DNA from 3 places in the Scandinavium sp. M-37 genome. Region 1 is predicted to be linked to each of the others. Evidence: predicted binding sites of a transcription regulator. Region 1 holds the regulator's gene; each other region holds the start of a gene.

Region 1 (6,382 bases):
CGGATTTACGAAAAACCTCTGGCCAATCATGCGAACAAAAAAGCAACAGACGTTCGTTAATTGTTCGCCGTCTGGTTAACTGGAAAGTTAAAAAACCGGCTTGCGACGGTCTTTGTCAATTTTTCCTGACATCCCTGCCATCAATCGCTTTTTTTGGCAATTAAACGTTCCGGCAACAGGAAGCTAAAGCGGGTCATTTTGCCGGGGATGCTTTCGATATCGAGGCGACTTTCGTGATGATTGACCGCATGTTTGACGATAGCCAGCCCTAAGCCACTGCCGCCGGTTTGCCGGGAACGGGCTTTATCGACGCGGTAGAAGCGCTCCGTCAGGCGTGGAATGTGTTCCGGCCCGATACCCGGCCCGTTATCTTCCACGCTGAACAGCGCCCCGTGCGGCGCGCGTTGCCAGCGCACACTAATTTCCGTGCCTTCCGGGGTATGGTTTACCGCGTTATACACCAGGTTGGAGATGGCGCTGCGCAGTTGCTCCTCGCTCCCCAGCACCTGCAAGTCGTCTTCAACATCGAAATGCAGAGTATGCTTCTGCTGGCTGAGCGTTTGCGCCTCGCGCTCCACGACCCGTAGCATCATCGGCACATCTATCTTTTCGTTTAGCGCCGCCAGCGGAGCGGCTTCAATACGCGATAAGGTGAGTAGCTGACGCACCAGGCCTTCCATGCGCTGGGTTTGTTCGCGCATAGTGTGCAGCGCTTTTTCACGCGGCGCACCTTCCAGCGTCTGCTCCTGCATCATCTCCAGATAGCCCTGCAACACCGTTAGCGGCGTGCGCAACTCATGGCTGACGTTGGCAAAAAAGTTCCGCCGGGCACCTTCTAACTGGTGCATTTGGGTCACGTCGCGCGCCACTAAAAGGAGCTGTTGTTCGCTGTAGGGCATCACGCGGATTTCCAGATGCCGTCCGGTGTTGAGCACCAGATTGAGCGGTTTGCTGAAATCGCGGGATTTGAGATAGCGGGAAAATTCAGGATAGCGCAGCAGGTTGAGGATATTTTGTCCGTTATCGTCCGGCCAGCGCAGATTCAGCATCTGCTGAGCCAGGCCGTTACACCAGAATATTGCTCCTTCCTCGGTGGTCAGAACCACCGCATCGGGCAGCGATTCCGCCCCGCTACGAAAGCGTTTGATCAGACTACCCAGCTCGCGACGACGCTTTTTATTACGCATCTGCATCTGGTGCAGGCCGTACAGCAACGGTTCCCAACTGCCACTGCCCGGCGGAGGGGTCATGCTGCGGTCGACCCATAACCACCACGACAGACGCAGTAAGTTCCAGAAATGCCAGACCAACAGTCCGGTCACAGCCGCCAGTAAAAACCACGGCAGATACCCGAAAATTGCCCCGAGGATCAGGGCCGGAATACAACAGAGGATCAGCTCAAAAACCAGCCTTTTCCATGACAGCCGTTCAAGCACGGGTCACACTCCAGTCAATTATCAGAAACGGGCTGAAAAACGATAACCCGTGCCGCGAACGGTTTGCACCATCCGGTCGTGACCGCTGTGTTCCAGCGCTTTACGCAGGCGACGGATATGCACATCCACCGTTCTGTCTTCTACATACACGTTGGTGCCCCAGACGTTGTTCAGCAGCTGTTCGCGGCTGTACACGCGTTCCGGATGGGTCATGAAGAAGTGCAGCAGTTTAAACTCGGTCGGCCCCATGTCCAGCGGGTTTTCACCGGTCATGACCCGATGGGAAGATGGGTCGAGGCTCAGACCCTGCATTTCAATCACCTCTTCCACCGCCATTGGTGAGATACGACGCATCACAGCTTTAATACGCGCCACCAGCTCTTTCGGCGAGAAAGGCTTGGTAATGTAATCGTCAGCCCCGGTTTCCAGGCCACGCACCCGGTCTTCTTCTTCGCCGCGCGCGGTCAGCATCACCACCGGGATATCGCGCGTCATCGACTCGCGCTTCAAATGCTTAATAAACTGAATGCCCGATCCCCCCGGTAGCATCCAGTCGAGCAGGACCAAATCAGGCCACGGCTCGTTCAGTTGATTAACCGCACTATCATAATCTTCCGCTTCAACCGGCTGAAAGCCATTTTGCTCCAGGACGAAGCACACCATTTCGCGAATTGGAGCTTCATCTTCAACGACCAGAATACGTCTCGCCATTATTTATCCTGTTTATTAATCATATGCGTATTATTCGGCGTCATTATGCGTCAGATTTATGACAGATTTATGATAGTGGGTTTTAACATTATGACACTGAAAAACTGCTGTCATTGCCCTGTTATCTATATACTGACGCCCACGCTTTTCCGCCACGGGTTTATTATGCGCATCCTTCACACCTCCGACTGGCACCTTGGCCAGAATTTTTACAGCAAAAGCCGCGCTGCAGAGCATCAGGCTTTTCTCGACTGGCTGCTGGAAACGGCACAGGCACAACAGGTGGATGCGATTATCGTGGCGGGCGATATTTTCGATACCGGGTCGCCGCCAAGCTACGCCCGCGAACTGTACAACCGCTTCGTGGTGAAACTGCAGCAAACCGGCTGCCATCTGGTGGTGCTGGCAGGGAACCATGACTCGGTGGCAACGCTGAACGAATCCCGCGATATCCTGGCGTTTCTCAACACCACCGTGGTGGCGGGCAGCGGTATGTCGCCATGCGTACTCAAACGCCGGGACGGCACGCCGGGGGCGATTTTCTGCCCGGTGCCTTTTTTACGTCCGCGGGATGTGATTGTCAGCCAGGCCGGGTCAACGGCAGGCGAAAAGCAGCAGCATTTATTACAGGCAATTACCGATTACTATCAGCAGCAGTATCAGCAGGCCTGTGAAATACGCGGCGAGCGTGAGCTGCCGATTATCGCCAGCGGCCATCTGACCACCGTCGGGGCCAGTAAAAGTGACGCGGTACGTGACATCTATATCGGCACACTCGATGCCTTCCCGGCGCAAAATTTCCCGCCGGTGGATTACATCGCCCTCGGTCATATTCACCGGGCGCAGAAAATTGGCGGCAGCGAGCACATTCGCTACTGCGGTTCGCCAATTTCCCTGAGCTTTGATGAAACCGGGAAAGCCAAAACCGTCAACCTGGTGAGTTTCAGCGCCGGTAAACTGGCCGAGGTGACACCGCTTGAGGTGCCGGTCACGCAACAACTGGCGGTGCTGAAAGGCGATTTCGCCAGCATCAGCGCCCAACTGGAACAGTGGCGCGACGGCGATACCCGAGCCCCGGTGTGGCTGGATATCGAAATCACCAGCGACGAATATCTGCATGACATCCAACGTAAAATTCAGGCCCTGACCGATGAACTTCCGGTCGAGGTGCTGCTGGTGCGCCGCAGCCGCGAACAGCGCGAGCGTATTCTGGCCAACGAACACCTCGAAACCCTGAGCGAGCTAAAAGTAGAAGACGTTTTTGCGCGTCGTCTGGCGCTGGAAACGCTGGAAGAGCCGCAGCAACAGCGCCTGTATCAGCTGTTTAACGAAACGCTGGGCGCGCTTTCCGGGGAGGAACAGCCATGAAAATTTTGAGCCTGCGTCTGAAGAACCTCAACTCATTAAAGGGCGAGTGGAAAATTGATTTCACCGCTGAGCCGTTTGCCAGCAACGGTTTGTTTGCCATTACCGGGCCAACCGGGGCGGGAAAAACCACCCTGCTCGATGCCATCTGTTTGGCGCTGTATCACGAAACGCCGCGCCTGAGCACCCTGTCGCAATCGCAAAACGATCTGATGACCCGCGATACCGCCGAATGCCTGGCGGAAGTGGAGTTTGAAGTCAAAGGCGTGGCGTATCGCGCCTTCTGGAGCCAGAACCGCGCCCGTAACCAGCCGGACGGTAACCTGCAGGCCCCGCGCGTGGAGCTGGCGCGCTGTGACGATGGCAAGATCCTCGCTGAAAAAGTGAAGGACAAACTGGATCTCACCGCCTCGCTGACCGGGCTAGACTATGGCCGTTTCACCCGCTCGATGATGCTGTCTCAGGGGCAGTTTGCCGCCTTCCTCAACGCCAAACCGAAAGAGCGCGCCGAGCTACTGGAAGAGCTGACCGGCACCGAAATTTACGGTCAGATTTCGGCCAGGGTGTTTGAGAAGCATAAGGAAGCCAAAATCGCGCTGGAAAAATTACAGGCGCAGGCGTCCGGTATGATTTTGCTGAATGACGAGCAACAGCAGGCGTTGCAGCAACGTTTGCAGGCACTTACTGACGAAGAAAAGCAGCAGCAAACCGAGCAGCTTCGCACACAACTCTTGCAGCAGTGGCTCAGCCGGGAAACAGAGTTAGCTGAAGCGCAGGCGCGCTCGCAGTCGGCCCTGACGGCAGCCCAGGCGGCGCTGAACACCGCCCAGCCGCAGCTCGCCACGCTGGCACAGGCCCAGCCCGCCGACAGATTGCGCCCGCTATGGGTCCGTCTTCAGGACAGCCAAACCGCACTGACGCAAACGCATCAGCAATCGGAAGAAGTAAATACTCGCTTACAGAGCCAGCTGGCGCTACGTGGGCGTTTGCGCCTCAGCGCCGAGCGGCAGCATCAGCAGTTGTCCGCCAGCCAGAAAACCCTCACCGACTGGCTTACCGCCCATGAACATCATCGCCACTGGCAGCGCGAGCTGACCGGCTGGCGAGCGGCCTTTAGTCAGCAGGCCCGCGAGACGGCACAATTACAGACCGTTATCCAACGCGAAAACGAGGTTACGCGCCAGCTCAACGCCCTACCGCCGACCACGCTTACCCTCGATGAGCCCGCCGTGGCGACCGCGCTGGAACAGCACAGCGCCGCCCGCCCGCTACGACAGCAGTTGAACGTCCTGCAAAGCCAATTCCAGCCACTGAAAAAGCGCCGCGAACAGCTGCAAACGCTGTTAATCCAGCGTCAGCAGGAACGGGAAAAAGGCGAAGCCGAACTGGCCAGCCGCCGCCAGCAATACAAAGAAAAACTGCAGCAGTTCAACGACGTCAGAACGCTGTGCGAGCAAGAGAAAATCATTGCGAAGCTCACCGATGAACGCGCCCGTTTACAACCCGGCGCACCTTGCCCACTTTGCGGTTCGGCTGAACATCCGGCGATTGCCGAGTATCAGGCCTTAAAGCCAGGCGTAAACGAAGCCCGCCGCGATGCGCTTGAAAAAGAGGTCAAACAGATTGGCGAAGCCGGGGCCAGCCTGAAAGGCCAGCTCGACGCGCTGGTTAAGCAGCAGCAGGCCGAACAAAGCGAGCTGCAGTCGGTAGCCGAACAGGAGCAAGCGCTCACCTCCCAGTGGCAAACCACGGTGGCTGGTTTGCAGATTGCCCTCACGCCGGAAGATGACATCGCGGCCTGGCTGAGCGAGCAGGAAAACTACGAACAGCAGCTGTATCAGCACAGCCAGCGTCTGAATCTGCAACGTCAGATGCTGGAGCTAAAAAACCAGCGCAGCACGCTAGAGCAGGAGATGGCGCAGCGCCAGCAAACGCTGAGTGACACTCTCGCCGGGTTTGGCCTGACGCTCCCCGCAAACGGTGAAGAGGCCGCCTGGCTGGCGGCGCGTGAAGCGGAAAGCCAGCAGTGGCAGACGCAAACCGAACAGCAGCAATCTGTTCAGCAGAAGCTGGCTCAACTGCAACCGCTGCTGGATACCCTGCCGGCTGAGGCCGCAAATGAAGATCGCGCCCCGGTGGCGCTCGACGGCTGGCAACAGGTGCATCACGACTGCGTGTCGCTGCACAGCCAGTGGCAGACGTTACAGCAGCAGGAAAACCAGCAGCGTGAGCGTCTGACCCTGGCGCAGAAAGAGTTTGATTCCGCACTCAGCGCCAGCCAGTTTGCCAGCCAAGCGGCGTTCCTGGCGGCGCTGCTCGATGACGAAACCCGCCGTCAGCTTGAAGAGCTGAAACAGACGCTGGAAAACCAGCTCCAGCAACAACAGGCCCTGGCATCCCAGGCGCAACATGAACAGATTCACCACCGGCAGCAGCGACCGGAGGATTTAGCCGACACGCTAACCCGCGAACAGGTACAGATTCTGCTTGCCAACCTGGCACAGCGTCTGCGTGACAACAGCGCCGCGCAGGGTGAAATTCGCCAGCAGTTGAAACAGGACGCGGATAACCGCGCCCAACAGCAGACACTGATGGCTCAAATCGACGCCGCGGCGCAGACGCTGGAAGACTGGAGCTGGCTGAATGCGCTGATTGGCTCCAAAGAGGGCGACAAATTCCGTAAATTCGCCCAGGGCCTGACGCTGGATAATTTAGTGTGGCTGGCGAACGAACAACTCAGCCGCCTGCACGGGCGCTATCTGCTCAAACGCAAAGCCAGTGAAGCGCTGGAGCTGGAAGTGATGGACACCTGGCAGGCCGATGCGGTGCGCGATACCCGCACGCTGTCCGGCGGGGAGAGTTTCCTTGTC
Region 2 (6,382 bases), on a different contig from region 1:
TCGGCCAGCAGCGTTTCGGTTTGACGCGCATAGTCGAGCACCGCGCTTTTACCGAGCAGGCTGTAAGGATGAATCGGCTCTTCTGCGCTCAGGGTGTCGAGCGCCTCTGCCAAAGTCTGTGGCGCGGCGTGAGCCAGTAAATCGAGCGAGCCGGAGGAGAAATGCAGCCCGCTCTGACCCCGGCTGATAATGGCGGGGCGTAACCCTTGCCGGGTGAGCGACAGCCCGCAGAGTAAACCCGCCAGTCCGCCGCCGATGATGACGGTATCAAATTTCATCATGATGCTCCTTTTCCAGACCGCACAATCCCTGCCACACCCAGCGGGTAAATTCGCTTTCGCGTAACGCATCGCCCCAGGCGATGGGCTGCACGCCCTGCCAGCGCTCGTTGAGGAATTCGGACAGTTGATTTAGCGACTGCGCCGGGGTCGTAACCTGATAGCGGTGCAACAGGGCGGCGGCGCGACAGGCGCACAGTTCTCCCTGACAGGTGCCCATGCCCACGCGGGTACGGCGGCGCAAATCGAGCAGATTTTTCACCGCCAGATTTTCGACCGCGTACTGCACTTCTCCGGCGGTTACCGCCTCGCATTCACAGACCAGGCTGCGATGCAGGCGTGAATCGCCGAGCCAGGCGGGGGTTCTGTCACCATGACGATAAATGGCTGAACCGCGCAGCGGGGCGGGAAGGGAGATAATTTTATGCAGTGATTTTTCAGTCGGTTCCTGCGAGCCTGGCAACGGCGTCTCTGCGGTGGTGCAGGCCACAGTACGATTAAGCTTGCGACACACTGCGTCGGTGGCCATTTCAGCCATCAGACGATAGGTCATCAGCTTACCGCCGGTGATGGTGATGAACCCTTCCAGGCCATCGCGTGCGGCGTGGTCAAGCAGCACGATGCCACGGCTGACGTTGCGCCCGCTTGGGTCATCATCGCTGGCAACCAGCGGACGTACCCCGCAGTAGGCGCGCAGAATACGGCTGGTGGCGATCGCCGGGGCCAGTTTTTCGCCTTCACGCAGCAGAATATCCACTTCGGCAGCCGTCACCCGGTTGCAGTCGATGTCGCGATAATCAATGTGCGTGGAGGTGGTGCCGATCAGCGAAATCGTATCTCCGGGCACCAGAATGTCAGCATCGGCCGGTTTGCGGCAGCGGTTAATCACGTGTTGGTTAATACGATGGTCGAAAATGAGCAGCGAACCTTTGGCCGGGAACATGCGCACGCTCAGCTCGGCGTATTCGGCGATGCGCTGCCCCCAGATCCCACCCGCGTTGACCACCACCTGGGCATAAAGCTGTTGGCTGGTGTGTCGCGTGCGGTCCCAGACGTTCACCCCACAGATGCGTTCGCCCTGACGAATCAGCCCCGTGACTTCGCAGCCGGTGCGGATCACGGCCCCGTGCTCGCGGGCATCCAGCATGTTGGCAGCGGTGAGGCGGAAAGGATCGACGGTGCCATCAGGCACTTTTACCGCACCAACCAAATTCGGGTTCACCGCAGGTTCCATCGCCAGCGCCTGCGCCCGAGTCAGTGGCTGAGCATCAATGTTTGCCGCGAGGCAGGCCTCGATAAAGGTGTGCTGATAGTCCAGCGAATCTTCCGGTAGGGTGATGAACAGACCTTCCGTCGCGTCGGTGCAGTGGCGGGCGATGCGTTTCAGGATGGCATTTTCCGCGATGCACTCGCGGGCAGATTCCGGATCGGTCACCGCATAACGCGCCCCGCTATGCAACAGGCCATGATTGCGTCCCGTGGCTCCGGTGGCGATATCGTCGCGCTCAACCAGAATGGCCTTCAGGCCACGGCGGGCGCAGTCGCGGGCTATTCCGGCTCCGGTGGCACCGCCGCCGATCACTATCACATCGGCTTCACTGACCGTGGAAAGAGTCATGCTATTCCCTCAATGTTCGTTTTATTCCATTAAGCCACAACAAAACTGTGGTTTGTTTGATTGCGAGCATATTCGAGCATAAAACGAAAATGAAACGTGATTCCGTGCTCAAAATGGAATCTGTGTCATAAATCTGTAACATTTTGTGCGACATTTCACAGTACAGGGTCAACACTTTGCCTACCATCCAGCCGCAGATAAGTATGGCGAGCGCACCACCCCGGTGAGACTCGCCTGATAATGATGGTCACGGAGGCGACTATGCTCAGTATTTTCAAACCTGCCGCGCACACGGCGAGACTGCCGGATGCGCAGATCGATTCGCACTATCGCCGCTTGCGGTGGCAAATTTTCCTCGGGATTTTCTTCGGCTATGCGGCGTACTACCTGGTGCGCAAAAACTTCGCGTTAGCCATGCCGTATCTGATTGAACAGGGGTTCTCGCGCGGTGATTTGGGCTTCGCGCTGTCGGGGATTTCCATCGCCTACGGTTTCTCTAAATTCATTATGGGCTCGGTCTCTGACCGCTCGAATCCACGCATCTTTTTACCTGCCGGGCTGATCCTTGCGGCGGCGGTGATGCTGTTTATGGGCTTTGTGCCGTGGGCGACGTCGAGCATCATGATTATGTTCGGGCTGCTGTTTGTCTGTGGCTGGTTCCAGGGCATGGGCTGGCCGCCGTGCGGACGCACCATGGTTCACTGGTGGTCGCAGAAAGAGCGGGGCGGAATTGTGTCGGTGTGGAACTGCGCGCATAACGTTGGTGGTGGTCTGCCGCCGCTGCTGTTCCTGCTGGGGATGGCATGGTTTAACGACTGGCATGCGGCGCTGTATATGCCTGCATTTGGCGCGATCCTGGTGGCGATTATTGCCTTTGCTCTGATGCGCGATACCCCGCAGTCCTGCGGTTTGCCGTCTATTGAAGAGTACAAAAACGATTACCCGGACGACTACAGTGAGAAGAACGAAGAGGAGCTGACCGCCAAGCAGATTTTCATGCAGTACGTGCTGCCGAATAAACTGCTGTGGTATATCGCGGTCGCCAACGTGTTCGTGTATCTGCTGCGTTACGGCATTCTCGACTGGTCCCCGACCTACCTGAAAGAAGTGAAGCATTTCGCGCTGGACAAATCATCCTGGGCCTACTTCCTGTATGAATACGCGGGGATCCCGGGCACGCTGCTATGCGGCTGGATGTCGGATAAAGTATTCCGTGGGAATCGCGGGGCGACCGGGGTGTTCTTTATGATTCTGGTAACCATTGCGACCATTGTTTACTGGCTCAACCCGCCGGGTAATCCGGGGGTGGATATGGCCTGTATGATTATTATCGGCTTCCTGATTTACGGTCCGGTGATGCTAATTGGTCTGCACGCCCTGGAACTGGCACCGAAGAAAGCGGCTGGCACGGCAGCCGGGTTTACCGGGCTGTTTGGTTATCTTGGTGGTTCCGTCGCGGCGAGCGCCATCGTCGGGTATACCGTCGATTTCTTCGGCTGGGATGGCGGCTTTATGGTGATGATCGGCGGCAGCATTCTGGCGGTGGTTTTACTGCTGGTGGTGATGGTCGGCGAGCGCAAACATCATCGGGAAATACAGGCGAAACGCGGGAGTTGAGTTTTAGTGCCCGGTGGAGGCTAGATGCCTTACCGGGCCTACTTGTCCCGTAGGCCCTGCAAGACAATTACATCTCGATTTCAATATCGCCTTTGGCGCGACAGCAGCAGGGCAGAATTTCACCGTGCTGTATGAACGCCAGCGGCTCGGTCAGCCAGTCGACCTGGCCGGAAACCAACCGGCAGCGGCAGGAGCCGCAATAGCCTTCCCGGCATTGAAACTCAACCGCCACATTGTGCGACTCCAGCGCCACCAGTAACGAAGGATGTTCTTCCTGGCACACTAACTCGGTGCCAGTCAGACGAAGGGTCACGCGGCTCATCAGAGCTGGAAGTTGCTCAGGTCGTCGGCATCGACATTGGAATCAATTTGACCGACCAGATACGAGCTGACTTCCACTTCCTGTGGCGCCACCTGCACGTTATCGGACACCAGCCAGGTGTTGATCCACGGAATAGGGTTAGAGCGCGTCTGGAACGGCAGATCCAGGCCCACCGCTTGCATACGGATGTTGGTGATGTACTCAATGTACTGGCACAGAATGTCTTTGTTCAGACCAATCATCGAACCGTCGCGGAACAGGTATTCTGCCCACTCTTTTTCCTGCTGCGCCGCCAGCACGAACAGGTCATAACACTCCTGTTTGCACTCTTCGGCAATCTCTGCCATTTCCGGGTCGTCCTGGCCGGAGCGCAGCAGATTCAGCATGTGCTGGGTGCCGGTCAGATGCAGAGCTTCATCGCGGGCGATCAGGCGAATAATTTTGGCGTTGCCTTCCATCAGCTTACGTTCAGCGAACGCAAACGAGCAGGCGAAGCTGACGTAGAAGCGAATCGCTTCCAGCGCGTTGACGCTCATCAGGCACAGATACAGTTTCTTTTTCAACTCGTGCAGGTTCACGGTCACGGTTTTGCCGTTAACGTGGTGCGTACCTTCACCCAGCAGATGCCAGTAGCTGGTCAGTTCGATCAGCGAGTCGTAGTAATGGGAGATCCCTTCAGCACGCTTCTGGATTTGCTCGTTGGTCACGATGTCATCAAACACGGTCGCCGGATCGTTGACGATGTTACGGATGATATGAGTATAAGAGCGCGAGTGAATGGTTTCTGAAAATGCCCAGGTTTCCACCCAGGTTTCCAGTTCCGGGATAGAAATCAGCGGCAGCAGCGCTACGTTTGGACTACGACCCTGAATGGAGTCGAGCAGCGTCTGATACTTCAGGTTGCTGATGAAAATGTGCTTTTCATGGTCAGGCAGCGCCTGATAGTCGATACGGTCGCGGGACACGTCAACTTCTTCCGGACGCCAGAAGAAGGAGAGTTGCTTTTCAATCAGCTTTTCGAAGATGTCATATTTTTGCTGATCGTAGCGTGCCACGTTGACCGGCTGGCCAAAGAACATCGGTTCCAGCAGCTGGTTATTTTTCGTCTGTGAAAAAGTGGTATAAGCCATGAATGTGTCCTGTTGAGATTTTATTGCCCGGCGGCATATGAATGGCCGGGCCTACAAAATCGTAGGCCGGGTAAGCAGAGCGCCACCCGGCAACTCGCTTAGATTTTACATGCGCCGCTTTCGCAGCCGTCGTCCTGAATGGACGGGGCCATGTCGTCCTGCGCATCTTCCGCGCCATCACGGGTGTTGTGATAGTACAGGGTTTTCACGCCAAATTTATAGGCGGTGAGCAAGTCTTTGAGCAGTTGCTGCATCGGCACTTTACCTGACGGGAAGCGCGTCGGGTCATAGTTGGTGTTAGAAGAAATCGACTGGTCGATAAACTTCTGCATGATGCCCACCAATTGCAGGTAGCCGTCGTTGTTCGGCATCTCCCACAGCAGCTCGTAGCTGTTCTGCAGTTTTTCGTAGTCCGGCACTACCTGGCGCAGGATCCCATCTTTCGACGCTTTGATGCTCACGTGACCGCGCGGCGGCTCAATGCCGTTGGTGGCGTTAGAGATCTGCGATGAGGTCTCAGACGGCATCAGGGCAGACAGCGTGGAGTTACGCAGGCCGTGCGTCTTAATGGATTCACGCAGACCTTCCCAGTCGTAGTGCAGCGGCTCGTTAACAATCGCATCCAGGTCTTTCTTATAGGTATCGATTGGCAGCACGCCTTTCGCGTAGGTGGTTTCGTTGAACCACGGGCACGCACCTTGCTCTTTCGCCAACTCGTTAGAGGCTTTCAGCAGGTAGTACTGAATGGCTTCAAACGTTTTGTGGGTCAGGTTGTTGCCGCTGCCGTCGGAGTAACGCTTGCCGTTTTTCGCCAGATAGTAAGCAAAGTTGATCACGCCAATACCCAGGGTACGACGGCCCATTGCGCCACGTTTGGCTGCCAGAATTGGGTAATCCTGATAATCGAGCAGGGCATCCAGGGCACGTACCGCGAGGATGGCCAGCTCTTCCAGGTCGTCGAGGCTGTCGATCGCACCGAGGTTGAACGCTGACAGCGTACACAGGGCGATTTCACCGTTTTCGTCGTTAACGTCGTCCAGCGGTTTGGTCGGCAGCGCGATTTCCAGGCACAGGTTAGACTGGCGCACCGGAGCCACAACCGGATCAAACGGGCTGTGGGTGTTGCAGTGGTCAACGTTCTGGATGTAGATCCGGCCAGTAGAGGCACGTTCCTGCATTACCAGCGAGAACAGTTCAACCGCTTTAATGCGCTGCTTACGGATGCTGTCGTCTTTTTCATATTTCACGTACAGACGCTCAAACTCGTCCTGATCGGCGAAGAACGCGTCATACAGGCCCGGCACGTCAGACGGGCTGAACAGGGTGATGTCTTCACCTTTCAGCAGACGGGTGTACATCAGTTTGTTGATCTGAACGCCGTAGTCCATGTGACGTACGCGGTTCGCTTCGGTCCCAC
Region 3 (6,382 bases), on a different contig from region 1:
GAAGCGCTGGCGGAAGATTTCTCCGACAAGCATCACGCGCTGTTCCTGGGCCGTGGCGATCAGTATCCGATTGCGCTAGAAGGCGCGCTGAAGCTGAAAGAGATCTCCTACATCCATGCGGAAGCGTATGCCGCAGGCGAGCTCAAACATGGCCCGCTGGCGCTGATCGACGCCGATATGCCGGTTATCGTGGTTGCCCCGAACAATGAACTGCTGGAAAAACTGAAATCCAACATCGAAGAAGTGCGTGCCCGTGGTGGCGTGCTGTATGTCTTCGCCGATCGGGATGCCGGTTTCAACAGCAGCGATAACATGCACATCATCGAGATGCCGCATGTGGAAGAGGTGATTGCCCCTATCTTCTACACCGTGCCGCTGCAATTGCTGGCCTATCACGTGGCGCTGATCAAAGGCACCGACGTTGACCAGCCGCGCAATCTGGCGAAATCCGTAACGGTTGAGTAAGACGTTGAGTAATACACTGAAGCCCTGCATCCGCAGGGCTTTTCTTTTCGACTAAGGTTTACAGGCGGAAAGTGGCGACGGCCAGGCGCAGTTGCTCAGCCTGTTCTTCCAGTGACGCCGATGCCGAAGCGGACTGTTCCACCAGCGAGGCGTTTTGCTGTGTCACGCTGTCCATCTGTGAAACCGCCAAACTGACCTGTTCAATGCCGCGACTCTGTTCTTCCGAGGCGGTAGTGATTTCGCCCATGATATCGCTCACCCTTGAAACCGCGCGTACGATCTCCTTCATTGTTTCTCCGGCTTCAGAGACCTGATGTGATCCGGTACTGACCTGGTTTACTGAGGTATCAATCAGGCCTTTAATCTCTTTGGCAGCCTGCGCACTGCGGCTGGCCAGGGTGCGAACTTCCCCCGCCACAACGGCAAATCCACGGCCCTGTTCGCCGGCGCGCGCAGCTTCTACCGCCGCATTAAGTGCCAGGATATTGGTCTGGAAAGCAATCCCGTCAATGACGCCGGTGATGTGCGCGATTTGCTGCGAGCTTTCCGCAATTTTCTGCATCGTATCGACCACGTTCCCCACGGCCTGACCGCCGAGCGCGGCGGTGTCCGATGCGGTGCTGGCCAGTTGCGCTGCCTGACGGGCGTTATCGGTATTTTGTTTCACTGTCGCCGTCAGCTGTTCCATGCTGGCGGCCGTTTGCTCCAGCGACGCCGCCTGTTCTTCGGTTCGCGCGGAGAGATCGTTATTGCCCGAAGCAATCTCACTGGCACCGGTGTAAATGGTATCGGAACCGCTGCGCACGGCGTTCACCGTTTGCGCCAGTTCCTGCTGCATATGCGCCAGGCTTTGCGCCAGATGGGTGATTTCAAGGCATCCACGTGCCGGGTTGTGATGCGTCAGGTCGCCGCTGGCGATGATTCGAATATGTTCCACCACCGCTTTCAGCGGCTTCAGCAGCAGATTTTGCAGGCCAAACCAAAGGATAACCAGGGTAATCAGCACCGCGAGAAAAATGCCTGCCAGCGTCCACTGCATCTGGGTAAACGCCTGTTTGTTCATTTCGGTGGCCGCGTGCAGCAGGGTAGTATTTTCGGCGCGCCAGTGAAGGTAGCTGGCTTCCATCGCATCCTGTGCCTGCTGTGCATCCAGATTGCCATACGCGGCATAGTTATCCTGCTGTAAAAAACCGATCGAGGATTTTAATAGCCCGGACATTTGGCGGTAGGTTTTTTCCATTTCGCTGGCGAGCGCTTGTTGCTGCCCTTCGACCAGCGGCAGGTTTTTATACTGGCTGAAATAGGTCTCGGCCTCGGCCAGCGATTTTCCGGCGGTGCCCAGCAGTTCATTAATGGCCCGCAGGGAATCCGGATCGCGTTGGTTTTTCAGAAAGCGAATGGCGACGCGGTTGATGGTCACACGCGTTTTAATCAGGGTATTGACGCTGTCGCCCAGATTTTCCAGCTGTGAATTCAGGATGTCAGATTTTTGAAAGTTGCGCCGATCGCCGTCCACGGCGGAGTAGAACAGTCCCCCACTGACCAGCTGTAAAACGCAAAAAAGGGTTAATACGATAATGATTCCGGTCACGACTCGAAGGTTGTTCAGCACTGTTTTTATCCATTAAATGTTGCGGGCTTATTAACAACATCGGTCGAAACGGCAGAAACTAAAGTCGATTTTTTCACCATTATTAAGATGACAATCTGTCATATTCAGCTAACGTTTGCAGTGTCACAAAAAGAAAATTTCACTGACAAGTAAATGTCACAATTATTCATAACATCATGAAAAATAAATGGAAAAAAGAGATTATTTAACGCAAATTTTCCATGTCATAAAACTGTCATAATTCGTACATTTAACTGTCACCTGTTTGTCCTATTTTGCTCAACGTAGCCACTTAAACAACGATTTACGAAATCCTGCAGGAGACATTATGAAAGTTATGCGTACCACTGTCGCAACTGTTGTCGCCGCGACCTTATCAATGAGCGCTTTCTCTGCCTTTGCAGCAGCAAGCCTGACGGGCGCTGGTGCAACCTTCCCTGCGCCGGTGTATGCCAAATGGGCGGATACCTACCAGAAAGAGACCGGTAACAAGGTCAACTATCAGGGTATCGGCTCCTCCGGTGGTGTGAAGCAAATAACTGCTAACACCGTGGATTTCGGTGCTTCAGATGCACCTCTGTCTGACGACAAACTGGCACAGGAAGGCCTGTTCCAGTTCCCGACTGTGATCGGCGGCGTCGTGCTGGCAGTTAACCTGCCGGGCTTCAAATCCGGTGAACTGGTGCTCGACGGGAAAACCCTGGGTGACATCTATCTGGGCAAAATCAAGAAGTGGGACGATGAAGCCATTGCCAAGCTGAACCCGGGCAAAAAACTGCCTTCTCAGAACATCGCCGTTGTACGTCGTGCTGACGGGTCGGGTACTTCCTTCGTGTTCACCAGCTACCTGGCGAAAGTGAACGAAGAGTGGAAATCCAAAATCGGCGCAGGCTCAACCGTTAACTGGCCGACTGGCCTGGGCGGTAAAGGCAACGACGGCATCGCCGCGTTCGTACAGCGTCTGCCGGGCTCAATCGGTTATGTTGAATATGCTTACGCGAAGCAGAACAACCTGGCTTACACCAAACTGGTTTCCGCCGATGGCAAATCTGTCAGCCCGACCGAAGAGAGCTTTGCCAACGCCGCCAAAGGCGCTGACTGGAGCAAATCCTTCGCGCAGGACCTGACCAACCAGAAAGGCGACGACGTGTGGCCAATCACCTCTACCACCTTCATTCTGGTTCACAAAGATCAGAAGAAGCCGGAGCAGGGTGCTGAAGTACTGAAGTTCTTCGACTGGGCCTACAAAAACGGTGCCAAAGAAGCTAACGCCCTGGATTATGCGTCACTGCCGGACAGCGTGGTTGAGCAGGTACGTGCTGCATGGAAAACCAACGTGAAAGATAGCAGCGGTAAAGCGCTGTACTAACAGGATATTTTTGACGAATATTACAGTTCCGACTGTAGGCCCGGTCAGCGTTAGCGCTACCGGGCGTATTCGTAAGACGTCTTTAACTGAAGAGTAATTTATGGCTGCAACCAAGCCTGCATTTAACCCACCGGGTAAAAAGGGTGACATCATTTTCGGCGTGCTGGTAAAACTGGCGGCGCTGATTGTGCTATTGATGCTCAGCGGCATCATTATCTCCCTGATCGTTTCCGCCTGGCCGAGCATTCAGAAATTTGGTTTTTCGTTCCTGTGGACCAAAGAGTGGGATGCCCCGAATGATATCTACGGTGCGCTGGTGCCAATTTACGGCACGCTGGTCACCTCGATTATTGCCCTGCTGATTGCCGTTCCGGTAAGTTTTGGTATTGCCTTGTTCCTGACGGAGCTGGCCCCGAACTGGCTGAAGCGTCCGCTGGGTATCGCCATTGAACTGTTAGCCGCCATTCCGAGTATCGTGTACGGCATGTGGGGTCTGTTCATCTTCGCCCCGCTGTTCGCGACCTACTTCCAGGAGCCGGTGGGTAATGTGCTTTCCGCTATCCCGTTTGTCGGCGCGCTGTTCTCTGGCCCGGCGTTCGGTATCGGCCTACTGGCGGCGGGGGTTATCCTCGCGATCATGATTATTCCTTACATTGCGGCGGTCATGCGCGATGTGTTCGAACAAACCCCGGTGATGATGAAAGAGTCGGCCTACGGCATTGGCTGCACCACCTGGGAAGTCATCTGGCGTATCGTGCTGCCGTTCACCAAAAATGGGGTCATCGGCGGGGTCATGCTTGGTCTGGGTCGCGCACTGGGTGAAACCATGGCGGTGACCTTTATCATCGGTAACACCTACCAGCTCGACAGTGCCTCGCTGTACATGCCGGGCAACAGCATCACCTCTGCGTTGGCGAATGAATTTGCCGAAGCGGAATCTGGCCTGCACGTTGCGGCATTGATGGAACTGGGCCTGATTCTGTTTGTGATCACCTTTATCGTTCTGGCCGTATCCAAGCTGATGATTAAACGCCTCGCGAAAAACGAGGGGGCACGCTAATGACGACTCTTGAAATGCAAACCACCGCAGCGCTGCTCGAATCCCGCCGCAAAATGCAGGCCCGTCGTCGCTTCAAAAACCGCATCGCCCTGACGCTATCGATGGCGACCATGGTCTTTGGCCTGTTCTGGCTGGTGTGGATCCTGTTCTCAACCGTCACGCGTGGCATCGACGGCATGTCGCTGGCGCTGTTCACCGAAATGACCCCGCCGCCGAATACGGCGGGCGGGGGGCTGGCCAACGCCCTGGCCGGTAGCGGCCTGTTGATCCTGTGGTCGACCGTGATCGGTACGCCGTTGGGCATCATGGCGGGGATTTGGCTGGCGGAATATGGCCGCAAATCCTGGCTTGCCGAAGTGATTCGCTTCATCAACGACATTTTGCTTTCCGCACCGTCTATCGTCGTGGGTCTGTTCGTCTACACCATTGTGGTGGCGAAGATGCAGCACTTCTCCGGTTGGGCGGGGGTGATTGCGCTGGCGCTGTTGCAGGTGCCGATTGTGATTCGAACCACCGAGAACATGCTGAAACTGGTGCCGGACAGCCTGCGTGAAGCGGCGTATGCGCTGGGCACCCCGAAATGGAAAATGATTTCGGCGATTACGCTGAAAGCCTCCATCTCCGGGATCATGACCGGTGTGCTGTTGGCGGTGGCGCGTATCGCGGGTGAAACCGCCCCGCTGCTGTTTACCGCGCTCTCCAATCAATTCTGGAGCACCGACATGATGCAGCCGATTGCCAACCTGCCGGTGACCATTTTCAAATTTGCCATGAGCCCGTTTGCCGAATGGCAACAACTGGCCTGGGCCGGGGTGCTGATCATTACCCTGTGCGTACTGTTGCTTAACATTCTGGCGCGCGTCATTTTCGCGAAGCAGAAACACGGTTAATTTTTACGGCGCGGCGAAAGGCGGCGTCGAATAAGGAAGAGATTGAGATGAGTATGGTTGATACTGCCCCGGGTAAAATTGCTGTTCGCGATTTGAACTTCTACTACGGCAAGTTCCATGCGCTGAAGAACATCAACCTGGACATCGCCAAAAACCAGGTCACCGCGTTCATCGGCCCGTCGGGCTGCGGTAAATCCACCCTGCTGCGTACGTTCAACAAAATGTTTGAACTGTACCCAGAGCAGCGTGCGGAAGGCGAAATTTTGCTGGATGGCGATAATATTCTGACTAACACCCAGGATATCGCCCTGCTGCGTGCCAAAGTGGGGATGGTGTTCCAGAAACCGACCCCGTTCCCGATGTCGATTTATGACAACATCGCTTTTGGCGTGCGTCTGTTTGAAAAGCTGTCGCGTGCCGACATGGACGAGCGTGTGCAATGGGCGTTGACCAAGGCCGCACTTTGGAACGAAACCAAAGATAAGCTGCATCAGAGCGGATATTCTCTCTCCGGTGGTCAGCAGCAGCGTCTGTGTATCGCGCGTGGCATCGCCATTCGTCCGGAAGTGCTGCTGCTTGATGAGCCATGCTCAGCGCTGGACCCGATTTCCACCGGTCGCATTGAAGAGCTGATTACCGAGCTGAAGCAGGATTACACCGTGGTTATCGTGACCCACAACATGCAGCAGGCCGCGCGTTGTTCCGACCACACGGCGTTTATGTATTTGGGTGAACTGATTGAGTTCAGCAACACTGACGATCTGTTCACCAAGCCTGCGAAGAAGCAAACTGAAGATTACATCACTGGCCGCTACGGTTGATTTGCCCTTCATCTTTCAGGCTGTACCCGCGTTGGCTGCCTTTACTCACCCCGGTCACGTAGTTATCTACGCTCCCGGGGATGCGTGCAGTTGCCGCCTTGCTACAGCCAGAAATATTTTGGGCATATGGAGGAACGATGGACAACCTAAATCTAAACAAACACA

The links. The regulator PhoB, encoded in region 1, activates phosphate uptake and scavenging genes when phosphate is short. The targets are predictions, from matches to a motif close to CTGTCATAAAACTGNCNNAT.
Region 2: glpT (glycerol-3-phosphate transporter) is a predicted target of PhoB. The motif match lies at 2,019-2,038, and genes of this name have one in related genera.
Region 3: pstS (phosphate ABC transporter substrate-binding protein PstS) is a predicted target of PhoB. The motif match lies at 2,299-2,318, and genes of this name have one in related genera.

What each region holds. Positions count from the first base shown of each region.
Region 1 covers NZ_JBIGIN010000014.1:19,705-26,086, reverse strand. Annotated here, with positions in the region: gene phoR (phosphate regulon sensor histidine kinase PhoR) at 141-1,436, opposite strand; gene phoB (phosphate response regulator transcription factor PhoB) at 1,458-2,147, opposite strand; gene sbcD (exonuclease subunit SbcD) at 2,313-3,515, shown strand; gene sbcC (exonuclease subunit SbcC) at 3,512-6,382, shown strand, end outside.
Region 2 covers NZ_JBIGIN010000005.1:102,412-108,793, reverse strand. Annotated here, with positions in the region: gene glpB (glycerol-3-phosphate dehydrogenase subunit GlpB) at 1-278, opposite strand, end outside; gene glpA (anaerobic glycerol-3-phosphate dehydrogenase subunit A) at 268-1,896, opposite strand; gene glpT (glycerol-3-phosphate transporter) at 2,158-3,513, shown strand; gene yfaE (class I ribonucleotide reductase maintenance protein YfaE) at 3,581-3,835, opposite strand; gene nrdB (class Ia ribonucleoside-diphosphate reductase subunit beta) at 3,835-4,965, opposite strand; gene nrdA (class 1a ribonucleoside-diphosphate reductase subunit alpha) at 5,064-6,382, opposite strand, start outside.
Region 3 covers NZ_JBIGIN010000019.1:29,750-36,131, forward strand. Annotated here, with positions in the region: gene glmS (glutamine--fructose-6-phosphate transaminase (isomerizing)) at 1-465, shown strand, start outside; gene ACG0Z5_RS14710 (methyl-accepting chemotaxis protein) at 524-2,077, opposite strand; gene pstS (phosphate ABC transporter substrate-binding protein PstS) at 2,406-3,446, shown strand; gene pstC (phosphate ABC transporter permease PstC) at 3,547-4,506, shown strand; gene pstA (phosphate ABC transporter permease PstA) at 4,506-5,396, shown strand; gene pstB (phosphate ABC transporter ATP-binding protein PstB) at 5,444-6,217, shown strand; gene phoU (phosphate signaling complex protein PhoU) at 6,355-6,382, shown strand, end outside.